2 regions of the Oceanisphaera sp. genome follow, and region 1 is predicted to be linked to the other one. Evidence: predicted binding sites of a transcription regulator. Region 1 holds the regulator's gene; the other holds the start of a gene.
What was found. Region 1 encodes MetJ, which represses methionine synthesis genes. Its sites were predicted from a motif close to AGANNTCTAGANNTCT; they were not measured.

Region 1 (8,274 bases):
ACGGTAACAGCAAAAGGGGTGGAGTTAGTAGAGCAGGGGACTCGCTTGCAGCAGTTGGGGTGTCGATATGTACAAGGATATGGTATTGCTCAGCCGCTCCCCCCAGAGCATATATTAGACTGGCTTGCCCAATGGAATCGTGAACAAGACAATGCCGCTAATAAAAAAGAGTGAGCGTAAGCCCACCCTTTTTTATCGGTATTAGCTGCGTATTACAGCTGTGGCCCTGCGGCTACCAATGCTTTACCTTCTGGGGTATCAGTAAACTTATCGAAGTTCTCAACAAAGAGCTGCGCTAAGTTTGTTGCTTTATCATCCCATTGGCTGGGGTCAGCGTAGGTATTACGTGGGTCTAAAATAGAGGTGTCTTCTACACCGGCCAAGTGAGTGGGTACGGCGACATTAAAGTAAGGCAGTTCTACAAACTCAGCGTCTTCAATAGAGCCATCTAAAATAGCATTAATAATGGCACGAGTAGCTTTAATAGAAATACGTTTGCCAGTGCCGTTCCAACCGGTATTTACTAAATAGGCCTGAGCACCGACCGCATCCATACGCTTCGCCAGCACTTCTGCATACTGAGTGGGGTGCAAGCTTAAGAAAGCGGCACCAAAACAGCTAGAAAAAGTAGGAGTAGGTTCGGTAATGCCACGCTCGGTACCGGCTAGCTTTGCTGTAAAGCCAGATAAGAAGTGATACTGAGCCTGCTCACGAGTGAGTTTGCTCACCGGCGGTAACACACCAAAGGCATCGGCGGTTAAGAAAATAACTTTTTTAGCGTGGCCTGCTTTAGAAACGGGCTTAACGATATTATCAATATGATAAATGGGGTAAGAAACACGGGTGTTCTCGGTTTTACTGCCATCGTCAAAATCTACGGTGCCATCGGCTAAAACCGTTACGTTTTCTAGTAGAGCGTCACGACGAATAGCGGCGTAAATCTCGGGCTCATTTTCTTTACTCAGCTTGATGGTTTTGGCATAACAGCCGCCTTCAAAGTTAAACACCCCATCGTCATCCCAACCATGCTCGTCATCACCAATAAGGGCGCGATTAGGGTCGGTTGACAGCGTGGTTTTGCCGGTACCCGATAGGCCAAAGAATACGGCTACATCGCCGTTTTTGCCCACGTTGGCAGAGCAGTGCATAGACGCAATACCTTTTAGTGGCAATAGGTAGTTCATCATAGAGAACATGCCTTTTTTCATCTCGCCGCCATACCAGGTACCACCAATAAGCTGAATACGCTCGGTGAGGTTAAATGCGACAAAGTTTTCGCTGTTTAGGCCTTGTTCTTTCCAGTTAGGATTGGTGCACTTAGCACCGTTCATCACCACAAAGTCAGGAACAAAGTTGGCTAGCTCTTCTTCATTAGGGCGCACAAACATGTTTTTCACAAAGTGCGCTTGCCATGCCACCTCGGTAATAAAACGCACTGCTAATCGAGTATCAGGGTTAGCGCCGCAAAAGGTATCAATCACAAATAAACGCTTACCAGATAACTGCTCTGTTACCACGCCTTTTAGCGCCGTCCAAGTATCTTGGCTCATTGGCTTATTGTCGTTTTTACCTTGGTCTGCCCACCACACAGTGTCACGAGTAATGTCGTCACGTACTATGTATTTATCTTTGGGTGAGCGGCCAGTAAAAATACCGGTATCAACGGCAACGGCACCCAGACTGGTTTCGACCCCTTTTTCATAGCCGGTTAAATCAGCTTGAGTTTCTTCAATAAATAGCTGTTCGTAAGAAGGGTTATGCAGGATTTCACTGGCATTGTGAATTCCATATTCAGAAAGGCCGAGCTGCTGTGCCTTGGACGTCATTGTTATCTCCAAAAAGAGCGGAATGGTTACGCATAGATATCACTATGATGTGTTACGCAAGACTAGCAGCAAAGCAGATTTATTTAGGGGATCAAGGTCAAAATTTGGCGTTTTACATAGGTAATTAATATAAAAAGGGGCACAAACCCCCTTGGTATTGTCAACAATATTAGTGAATGGTCGGTGGTGCTTTAAAGAGAGTTTGCAGGTCAGCTAGATTAAAGTGGTAGTGCTGGCCACAATAATCGCAGTTCATCTCGATTTTTCCCTCTTCTGTGACCACATCAGTTGCCTCTGCTTCGCCTAATTGTAGCAAGGCTTGTTCACATTTTTCACGAGAGCAAGAGCAGAGAAAGCTCACTGGTTGTGGATCAAATACCCGCACAGAATCTTGATGGTAGAGTCGATATAAAATTTCATGGGCTTCTAGGCTGAGTAGCTCTTGTGCTTTAATAGTGTGAGTCAGCGCTTCTAAGTGCTCAAAGTCACCTTCTTGAACATTAGGCAACGCTTGTAGCAAAATGCCGGCACACTGAGGCTGCTCTAATTGTGGGTCGGTAAATAGCCAGATACGCGTCTTTAGCTGTTCAGACTGCGCAAAGTAGCTTTCTATACTTTTGCTAAGGGAGTCTTGCCCAAGCTCCACAATACCCTGGTAGCGCTCACCATCGTTTGGGGTAATTGTAATGGCTAAATAGCCCTTACCCATTAGTTCGGCCAAATTATCGGTGTCAGGAATGTCTCCTTCCCAACGTGCTATGCCGCGTAATTGCTGGGCATTATCGCCGTTCACTACAACTAAAGAGACGGGGCCGTCTCCTTGTAGTTGTACGTTAATGTGGCCTTCAAACTTGAGGGTCGCTGTTAGCAGGCTAGTGGCTGTTAATAACTCACCAAGTAGCCGTTGCACGGGAGCGGGGTAATGTTGAGATGCCAGCACCTGTTGATAACTTTGTTGCAGCTGAACTAGTTCGCCGCGCACTTCATAGTTGTCAAACAAGTAGCGGTGCAGTGTGTCTATTGGTTGAGTCATAAAATCCTGTCTCGGCCTAGGGCGCTTGGTTTAAAACTAAAAAATCGTAATGTGATTATATATTCAATATGGGGGCGAGATCCTGACTAACAAGGGTTTTTGCGCTATACGCCTCACGTTCAATTAACGCACGGCTTGGTTGCGGGCATTAGCTGACGGCTTACCGCTCCCAAGGGGTTATTCTTGCCCATGTTTAATTTTAAGCAAAGAGCGTCGTTCTTTTTTGTCGGGTTTACGCTGTGGGCTGGGCGCAAATAGGCTATTGAGCTTACGTGCTTCGGCATTTTGCTCGCGTTTTTTAAGGCTATCTGGAGTTTCTTCATATAATAGTTGTGCTTGTTCGGCTTTGCCTCTGTGCTCAGACAGCTTCAGTACTTGCACTTCTTTTTCATCGTGCCCCTGGCGCAAACGAACAAGAGCGCCCACTTCTATTACTTTGCTAGGCTTACTACGTTGGCCATTATAATGCACTTTTCCACCATCAATCATGGTGCGCGCTAGGCTACGTGTTTTATAAAAGCGCGCCGCCCATAACCATTTATCTAGACGAACGCTACAAGTGGCTTCCTTCATTTGTTTCACTCTTTAATCAGGGACCATTATAAGCGGATAATAGCAGATGCTAAAGCGTGAGGCTTACGTCAAGCTGACATAATAGTGGACTAACATGCTAATCGGTGCAGACGTTGCGGCTCAGTTGCGATAATCTTTGACTAAGCTGAGCCAACAATGGAACAGAAAGATGGCAGACAATAAGCAAAAACCTCAAATACTACATACAGAACTGGTGGCAGAGAGTCGATTGTTTAAGATTGAATCACTACATCTTAAGTTTAGTAATAATGTAGAGCGGGTTTACGAGCGAATGCGTAATAGCGGGCGTGGCGCTGTTATGCTGGTACCCATGCTGGATGAAAAGACTATCTTATTGATCCGAGAGTACTCCGCAGGTAGCCACAGCTATGAGTTAGGTTTTCCTAAGGGATTAATCGACCCAGGTGAAACCGCCATGGAGGCGGGCAATAGAGAGCTTATGGAAGAAGTCGGCTATGGCGCGAGACAGCTCACACATTTAAAACAAGTGAGCCTAGCACCTGGCTATTTTGGTAGTCGAATGGATATCTTATTGGCGCGAGATCTGTATCCTGAACAAAGAGAGGGGGACGAGCCTGAGCCACTTGAAGTAGTACCTTGGCCACTGGATAGTATCGATCAGTTGATGGCCCAGCCCGATTTCAGTGAAGCGCGCAGTATTTGTGGGTTGTTTTTGCTGCAAGACTGGCTCGATAAAAAGGAGTAAGCATGGATATCTCTGCCTTGTTACCTAAGGTTATCGCCGCAGCTCGAGAGTCTGGCGGTATTATTTTAGCCTTGTATAACACAGGGCAATATGAAGCTGAAAATAAAGACGACGATAGCCCTGTGACCAGTGCCGACCTAGCGGCACATGATTACTTAAAAGTGGCGCTTCAAGAGATTGCCGATATTCCCGTGTTATCGGAAGAAGGCTGCGATGTATTATTAACTGAACGCAGTAGTTGGCCCCAGTATTGGCTGGTGGATCCGTTAGACGGTACTCAGGAATTTATTGCCGGTAGCGGTGATTTCTCTACTATGATCGCCTTAATTGATCACGGAAAGCCTGTGTTAGGTGTGGTGTATGGGCCAGTTAACGACTTGCTTTATTATGCCGTGTCGGGGCAAGGTGCTTTTAAAGAAGCTAATGGTGAAACTCACGCTATTTTTGCCAGCCATTATGATGCGCATCAGCCACCGAATCAGCTGCGCATTACGGTAAGCCGCCGCCAAAATGTGGATTGGGTGCGAGCCTGTTTAACCACAGAGTTAGACTATAGCTTGGTGCCTTTGGGTTCTAGTTCGTTAAAGTCGTGTTTGGTAGCGGAGGGCGGTGCGGATATTTATATGCGCATTGGGCCAACCGGCGAATGGGATACGGGCGCTACTCAGTGCATAGTGGAAGAAGCAGGGGGGCGGATTGTAGATTTATATTTAGCGCCGCTGAGCTATAACCGCCGCCATACGCTGATTAACCCCAATTTTATTACCATGGGCGATGCGTCTTTGCCTTGGGCTGATATTTTGGTTGACCCAGAAGGCCATGGCCAGCAGACAAAGCCGTAAGCGGTCAGCTTTAAGCTGGCCAGATTTGCGCTAAACAGGCAGTTTGGTTTGGGTGTTTTTCTTTAACTGACAGCTTAAGGCTGAGAGCTTTCAGCTGTCAGTTGCGCGGTTTATTCGTCGTCGGCTATTTCAAAATCTTCTATTTCAATTCCAAGCTCGGCCATGATCTTGCGCGCATGAGCGGGAATTTGATCTTGCATATCTTTACGTAAATCTTCGTCTTGTGGCAGCGGTTGTCCGGTATATGCGTGCAAAAATGCTTCACACAGCAGCTCGCTGTTAGTGGCATGGCGCAGGTTATTTACCTGACGGCGAGTACGCTCGTCCGTTAATATTTTTAATACCTTGAGCGGTATGGAGACGGTAATTTTTTTTACTTGCTCGCTTTTCTTGCCGTGCTCGGCATAAGGGCTGATATAATCGCCGTTCCATTTCGTTTTCATCATTTACCCGCATCAAGGTTAAAAAATTCGAGCAAGATTGTAACCCCTACATTCTATATTGGCAATCCAACAGCTAAGAGGTTTGGACGTCTGGGTGGCTTGACGGCTTGTGTGGGCTGGGTTACTGTCACACTAGATAATTTTATACAATAAGGGTCGACAGACCCGGATGCTGTTTAGTGGGCAAAGGAGCAAATATGCCAGATTACCAGACTCAAACTCATGCCGTTCGTACCGGTATTGATACCGACACTCAACACGGCGCCGTTACGCCGCCTATTTATTTTAGTAGTACTTTCTCGTTTGCCGATTTTGATAAGCAGCGTCGTTTTGATTATGCCCGCTCGGGTAACCCTACTCGCCAAACCTTAATTGATGCCCTAACGCTACTTGAAAAAGGCGCGGGTGGCGCAGTGACCGCTAATGGCACTGGCACTATTAACCTAATTGTTACCTCTCAGCTGAATGCTGGTGATTTGCTGATTGCTCCGCACGACTGTTATGGCGGCACCCATCGTCTGTTTAATGCCTTTGCCAAAAAAGGCCACTTTAATGTGGAATACGTCGATCAAACGGACGAGACTGCGGTAGCCGCCGCCATGGCGAAAAAGCCAAAAATGCTATGGATTGAAACGCCCTCTAACCCTTTATTACGGGTGGCGGATATTGCTGCATTATGTGCCGCGGCCAAAGAAGTGGGCGCGTTAAGTGTGGTTGATAACACCTTTTTATCTCCCGTATTACAGCAGCCCCTGACCTTGGGTGCCGATTTAGTGGTGCATTCCACCACCAAGTATATTAATGGTCATTCCGATGCTTTGGGTGGCGCCTTAGTGGCCGCTGATGCTGAGCTTGCCGAAGAGCTGCGCTGGTGGGCCAACTGTTTAGGGGTTACAGGACCTGCGTTTGATAACTATCAAACCCTACGAGGCTTACGTACCTTAGGGGTGCGCATGCGCCAGCACTGTGAAAATGCCGATGCACTTTTAACTTATTTACAACAGCAGCCAGCCGTCAAAGCGGTGTATCACCCCAGCCTGCCTGATAGCCCAGGCCACGAGATAGCTGCACGTCAGCAGTCTGGCTTTGGTGCCATGCTGAGCTTTGAGCTAGACACAGATGATGCCGGTATGCGGGCGTTTTTGGCTGAACTACGATTATTTTGCTTAGCCGAATCGCTAGGTGGCGTAGAAAGTCTCATTGCTCATCCGGCGACCATGACTCATGCCGCTATGCCAGAGGCAGATCGTCTTGCTGCGGGCATTACTAATCAATTATTGCGTGTGTCTGTGGGCATTGAAGATGTTCGCGACTTGATCGCCGATTTTGACCAAGCATTTAAGGTGTTAAATACGTAATGGTTCAGTATCAAGGTGAGGCTGTAGCGACACCAAGTCCGACACTCAAGCCAACACTACGTCCGGTGCATAAATTTGGTGGTAGTAGTTTAGCGGATGCGTCCGGCTTTCACCGAGTGGCTAACATTATTGCACAGCTGCCAACGCCGGGCTGTTTGGTGGTGGTGTCGGCATCGGGTAAAACCACCAATCAATTAATTGAGCTACTCAATTTATTTATCAGTGGTGATAGCGCTGCGGCCACGGCATTAGAGGGGATCTACAATTTTCAGCAACAGCTGATTATTAATACTCTTGATGATGAGCAGTCGCCGTTACTCGCGCAATTAGATGACGACATTCATCTTATTGCTACTGTGCTAGAAGAGCAGCAGCTAGATAAATACCAGCAACACTTTATTCAGGCATTTGGTGAAGTGTGGTCGTCACGCTTATTGGCGCAACTATTACTTAACCAAGGCATAGCGGCGGCCAGTGTGGATGCCCGCCGTTTTTTACGCGTGAGTGGTTCACCTGTGCAAGTAGATGAGGACTATTCTCGTCAACAGTTGCAGCCTATTTTGGCCGCGCAGGGGGAGCAAGTACTGGTTGTTACAGGCTTTATTGGTGCTGATGCGCAACAGAGAAGCTGTTTATTAGGGCGCAATGGCTCTGACTTTAGTGCCACCTTACTGGCCGAGCTTGCCGGTAGTAGCGAGACCACCATTTGGAGTGATGTGCCCGGTGTATCTAGTGCCGATCCGCGACGTGTGCAAGGCACTCAGTTGCTGGCTCGGCTGTCTTTATCGGAGGCGGCGGAGCTGGCACGCTTAGGCTCACCGATTTTACACAGTCGCACCTTAGGGCCTGTGGCCAATAGTCAGCAGCAATTAACCTTGCGCAGCAGTTATCATCCCCATGATGGTCATACTCGCATTTTACGCCAACACCCTCGTGAACCCGGGGCGCGCATTGTGACCTGTGTTGATGATGCCGTATTAATTGAAATGACCATTTCTAGTGGTTATCACGACAAAGTTGATGCATTAACTGAGTGGTTAACCCGCCGCGAGCTGGCTCCATTGGCGTGTAAGCGTCGGCCTGAGCGTAAGCTGTGGCAAATTGCCTATACGCCTGAGCAGGCAGTGCAAGCTTTCTCTTTATTGCGCGATCATCAGCCCGCTGGCGGCTTTGAAGATTTACAAGAGCGAGAAGGCTTTTCGTTGGTGGCATTAGTGGGTAAAGGCGTTACGGCTCAGCCTGAGCAGTGTTTGCACTTTTACCACGCGTTAAATGCTCAGCCGCTAGAATTTATTCAACCCGCTAAAAATGGCCTCAGCTTAGTAGGCATTGTGCGAAAAATTCCTCTAGACCCATTATTGCAGTTGCTACATCAAAGTTTGTTTCGCCGGCCTAAACGTGTGGGATTATTGTTATTTGGCCGTGGCAATATCGGTAAAGCTTGGCTTAAGTTGTATCAAGAGCAAAAAACA
Region 2 (4,291 bases), on a different contig from region 1:
TAAGTGGTTTAGCTTATAACGTTGGGTGAAACCGGCGACTTGATGATTTTTATGCTGCCAAATACGTTGAATAAGGTTGCTTGTTACACCTATATATAAGGTGCCTTGGCAGCGGTTCGTCAAAATATATACGGCAGGGGATTTATACATAAGCATCACCTTTGGGGAGGTGTAATAATCATAGCAACTTATGAGCACTACGCTTTTTATTATGCCGGCCAGCGAGATCCTGACTTCCGTCAGGAAGACGGCCTAAGAACAATGCCGTATCCAATATCACGTCATACCGGACTCGCTCCGGTATCTCGGTTTTTGTCTTTAAGCTCTAAAGCGAGATCCTGAAACGAGTTCAGGATGACTAAGGGGGATGACAATAGCCCGTCATACCGGACTCGCTCCGGTATCTCGGTTTTTGTCTTTAAGCTCTAAAACGAGATCCTGAAACGAGTTCAAGATGACTAAGGGGGATGACAATAGCCCGAGATACCGGACTTGCTCCGGTATCTCGCTTTTGTCTTTAAACCCTAAAAACGAGATCCTGAAGCAAGTTCAGGATGACAATAGCCCGTCATGCCGGGCTACGACCCGGTATCAGGATGACTGATGGGGGAAAGATCCTGATTTCCGTCAGGATGACGGTAGAAGGGAGATCCTGACCTTCGTCAGCATGACGGCTGGAGGCTTTGCTTTTCAACTCCCCCTTCCCTAATCACTCCTCCCCGCCGTTGAGGCCGTTAAGCTGTTGCTGACACTTGTGGCCGTACGCCTAGGCTGTGGCAGATTGCATAGGTGAGATCAGAGCGATTAAGTGTATAAAAGTGGAAGTCTTTTACTCCCTCTTGGCTCAAAACACGTACCTGATCCATGGCAATACTGGCACCCACTAAGTTACGGGTATTTTGATCGTCATCTAAGCCCTGAAAACGCTGATGCATCCAGTTAGGAATGCGCACGTTAGAAAAGCCAGCAAATTTCAGTAATGTCTTATAATTAGAAACCGGCAAAATGCCAGGTACAATTTCTTGCTCAATGCCAATAGTGGCACAGCGGTCACGAAAGCGCAGATAAGACTCCACATCAAAGAAAAACTGCGTAATAGCTTGGTTGGCTCCCGCATCTAACTTGTGCTTCAAACTTAATAAATCTGCCTGGGCGCTTTTTGCTTCCGGGTGTACTTCTGGGTACGCCGCCACCGAAATATCAAAATCAGCTTCTTCTTTTAACAAACTAACTAAGTCAGCGGCATACATATCAGGTTTCGCCAAGCCTTCGGGTAAATCACCCCGCAGCGCAACAATTTTACGAATACCATTGTTCCAGTAATCTTTCGCAATCTCGCGCAACTCAGCACGACTGGCATCAATACAGGTTAAGTGTGGCGCGGCAATCAGGCCGGTTTTATCCTGAATATCTTTGATCACATTATGGGTTCTATCTCGGGTACCCGAGTTAGCACCGTAAGTCACAGAGACAAACTTAGGGGCCAAGGTACTGAGGCGCTCAATGGAGTTCCATAAGGTGTTTTCCATTTTTTCGCTATTTGGCGGAAAAAACTCAAACGACACATTAATATTGCTACCCAGCTCAGCCATTGTCTGATTTAACGCATCAACATGACGCGCGCTATGAAAACCCATATTTATCTCCTAACAACTTCAATTAACATAATTCCTTTATACCTTGGCTGCATCAGTCTGATACATAAACGTTGCAGCACTCATGTTAGCCAAGGCAATACGAGTTTTTGGTTACGAGTTTTCAAGCCACAATCGGCTTTACCCAAGCAATCACCCTCTAATTTATCTCACTCAGAATAACACAGCTGCAAGTAGAACAACGCCCCTCTACGTTAGGTTTATTGTAGATTGGCATTAAGGCTAATCCCTTGTTAGGGATTCACCGGTCGCACTTAACGTATTTAGATCATAAGGTGTCAACTGATATACATGGTAGTTGAGCCAATTAGAAAACAATAAGTGCCCATGACTGCGCCATGTAGCGCGCGGGTTATTATCGGCATTGTCATCAGGATAATAGTTTTCAGGCATTTGTGGCTCTACTCCTACACCCAAGTCACGCTGATACTCATTATGTAAGGTGTCAGCATCATACTCTGGGTGTCCTGTAACAAACACTTGGCGCCCATCTGGGCTGGCAGCTAAGTAAACCCCCGCCTCATCAGATGCCGCCAAAATCTTTAAGTCTGTTTTCTCACGTAATAAGTCCACCGGAAAATCAGCGTAACGAGAATGAGGCGCCAAAAAAACATCATCAAAGCCTCGCACCAAAGGGTCAAATTCACTGAGGTTATTATGCGCAAACACCCCAGAGAGCTTTTCTAAGCGAGTGCGCTTATCAAGATCATATAAGATTTTTAAACCCGCCTGTGCTGCCCAGCATAAAAATAGCGTAGAAGTCACATTGCTCTTTGCCCACTCCACCACTTGCTCTATTTTTTCCCAATACACCACATCACAAAAGTCAGTCAGCCCAAGAGGAGCACCAGTAATAATCAAGCCATCGTAATACTGATCTTTAACCTGCTCAAAGTCATGATAAAAACTCTCTAAGTGCGATAGCGGTGTATTTTTGGATGGTCTATCATCTATGCGTAATAAGTCGACACCTATTTGTAAGGGGGAATTCGACAACATACGTAACAGCTGATTTTCGGTTTCAATTTTCTTCGGCATCAGGTTAAGTAGTAACACACGCATCGGACGAATTTCCTGCCCCACAGCTCGCGACTCCGTCATCACGAAAATATTTTCCTGAGACAGGACATTAGCAGCCGGCAGGCGGTCGGGAATTCTGATGGGCATGTATTTACTCCAAGGTACAACGTCGAAAAGAAAGTCTAGCCATCTAGAACTCTACAACAAAGTAACAGAACTTGTCATCCTCGACGTGTGCCAAAGCACTAAGATACGGTAAAATTAGTTTAACGACCTTTAAGGAAGACTATTATGGAACCTGTTATTGAACTGATCAGCACAGGCGACGAAGTGCTAACCGGATTAATTACCGATACCAACGCAGGCTGGCTATCACAACAACTACTAGAACAAGGCTGGCAAGTACGCCGCCGTTTTACCGTGGGTGATCGCAAAGCTGATTTAATCGAGCTCTTTGAACAACGCAGCCACTATGCTGATGTAATTATTGTTAACGGTGGCCTAGGACCGACCTCAGACGATATCAGTGCCTTGGCCATGGCTGAAGCTGCACAGGTCCCCTTAGAGCTCAACCAACATTGGCTAAGCGTGATGCAAGAAAAGTATGCCCACCGTCACCGTGAGATGCCAAAAAGTAACAGCAAACAAGCCATGCTGCCTCAAGGAGCGGAGCTGGTCGATAACCCCGTAGGTACCGCCTGTGGCTTTGCTATTAAGCTTAACCGCGCCACCTTATTCTTTACCCCAGGCGTGCCCTCTGAGCTAAAAAAGATGATGAGTGATGAGATTTTGCCACGAATGCGTCAGCAATTAGGACAAAATGGCCGCAGTCAGGTGCGTCGCTTCTTTTTGTTTGGGTTATCAGAATCAGGCTTAAGCGATAGATTAGATCACTTAACTTGGCCTGAAGGCATTGCACTGGGCTATCGTGCTAACTTGCCAACCATAGAAATGAAGTTGATCATAGATACCGATGATAATGTGGCTATAGACAGCGCCGAAGCGCAGCTACTGGCCGAGGTAGGCACCCATTTAGTGGCACGAGATGAAATGAACTTTGCCGCGACCATGGGGCCACTATTAGCAGATAAAGACTTAATGATTTTTGAAGATGCTAGTGCAGGGCGCTTAACCGATACTATCACCATCATTACTCGTGAATTTGAAGGGCATTATTTAGCCGGTCTACCCGATGAAGCACAAGACTTAGGGGAATGGTTACACACTGCAGCCCGCCCCCTTACCTTAGCCATAGGGGCTTCAGGGCCACAAGGTACACCTATTGCGTTAAAAACACCCACCGCTTGCATGGTCCAAACCTTACAAATGCACTTTCGCGATCCATTGTCACAACGTCGTTTATTGGCCTTTGTAGCCCTTGATATGTTGCGTCGTTACCTTGCCGGCGAAACCGTCATGGTTGACTACGACATACTGCCTTGTAGCGAACGCGTCACGCTATCAGCATAAAAAGAGGGCGACATTAGTGTCGCCCTCTTTTTAGTATTTTGACTTATACCAATCTACCCCGAGCGTAGGCCGAATTTATTCGACCTCTTTAGGCTGATAGCTGCCCGCAGAGCCTAGCCTTGTAGCCGCCATTTGGCGAGTAGCTT

Region 2: metA (homoserine O-succinyltransferase MetA) is a predicted target of MetJ. The motif match lies at 2,860-2,875, and genes of this name have one in related genera.

What each region holds. Positions count from the first base shown of each region.
Region 1 is NZ_JBQDEX010000014.1:1,012-9,285, reverse strand. Features, by position in the region: gene ACTHY5_RS02490 (EAL domain-containing protein) at 1-174, shown strand, start outside; gene pckA (phosphoenolpyruvate carboxykinase (ATP)) at 213-1,826, opposite strand; gene hslO (Hsp33 family molecular chaperone HslO) at 1,996-2,859, opposite strand; gene hslR (ribosome-associated heat shock protein Hsp15) at 3,037-3,432, opposite strand; gene nudE (ADP compounds hydrolase NudE) at 3,602-4,159, shown strand; gene cysQ (3'(2'),5'-bisphosphate nucleotidase CysQ) at 4,162-5,001, shown strand; gene metJ (met regulon transcriptional regulator MetJ) at 5,112-5,444, opposite strand; gene metB (cystathionine gamma-synthase) at 5,642-6,802, shown strand; gene metL (bifunctional aspartate kinase/homoserine dehydrogenase II) at 6,802-8,274, shown strand, end outside.
Region 2 is NZ_JBQDEX010000087.1:8,120-12,410, forward strand. Features, by position in the region: gene ACTHY5_RS08790 (GIY-YIG nuclease family protein) at 1-150, opposite strand, end outside; gene metF (methylenetetrahydrofolate reductase) at 735-1,637, opposite strand; gene metA (homoserine O-succinyltransferase MetA) at 1,878-2,822, opposite strand; gene ACTHY5_RS08805 (CinA family nicotinamide mononucleotide deamidase-related protein) at 2,967-4,145, shown strand.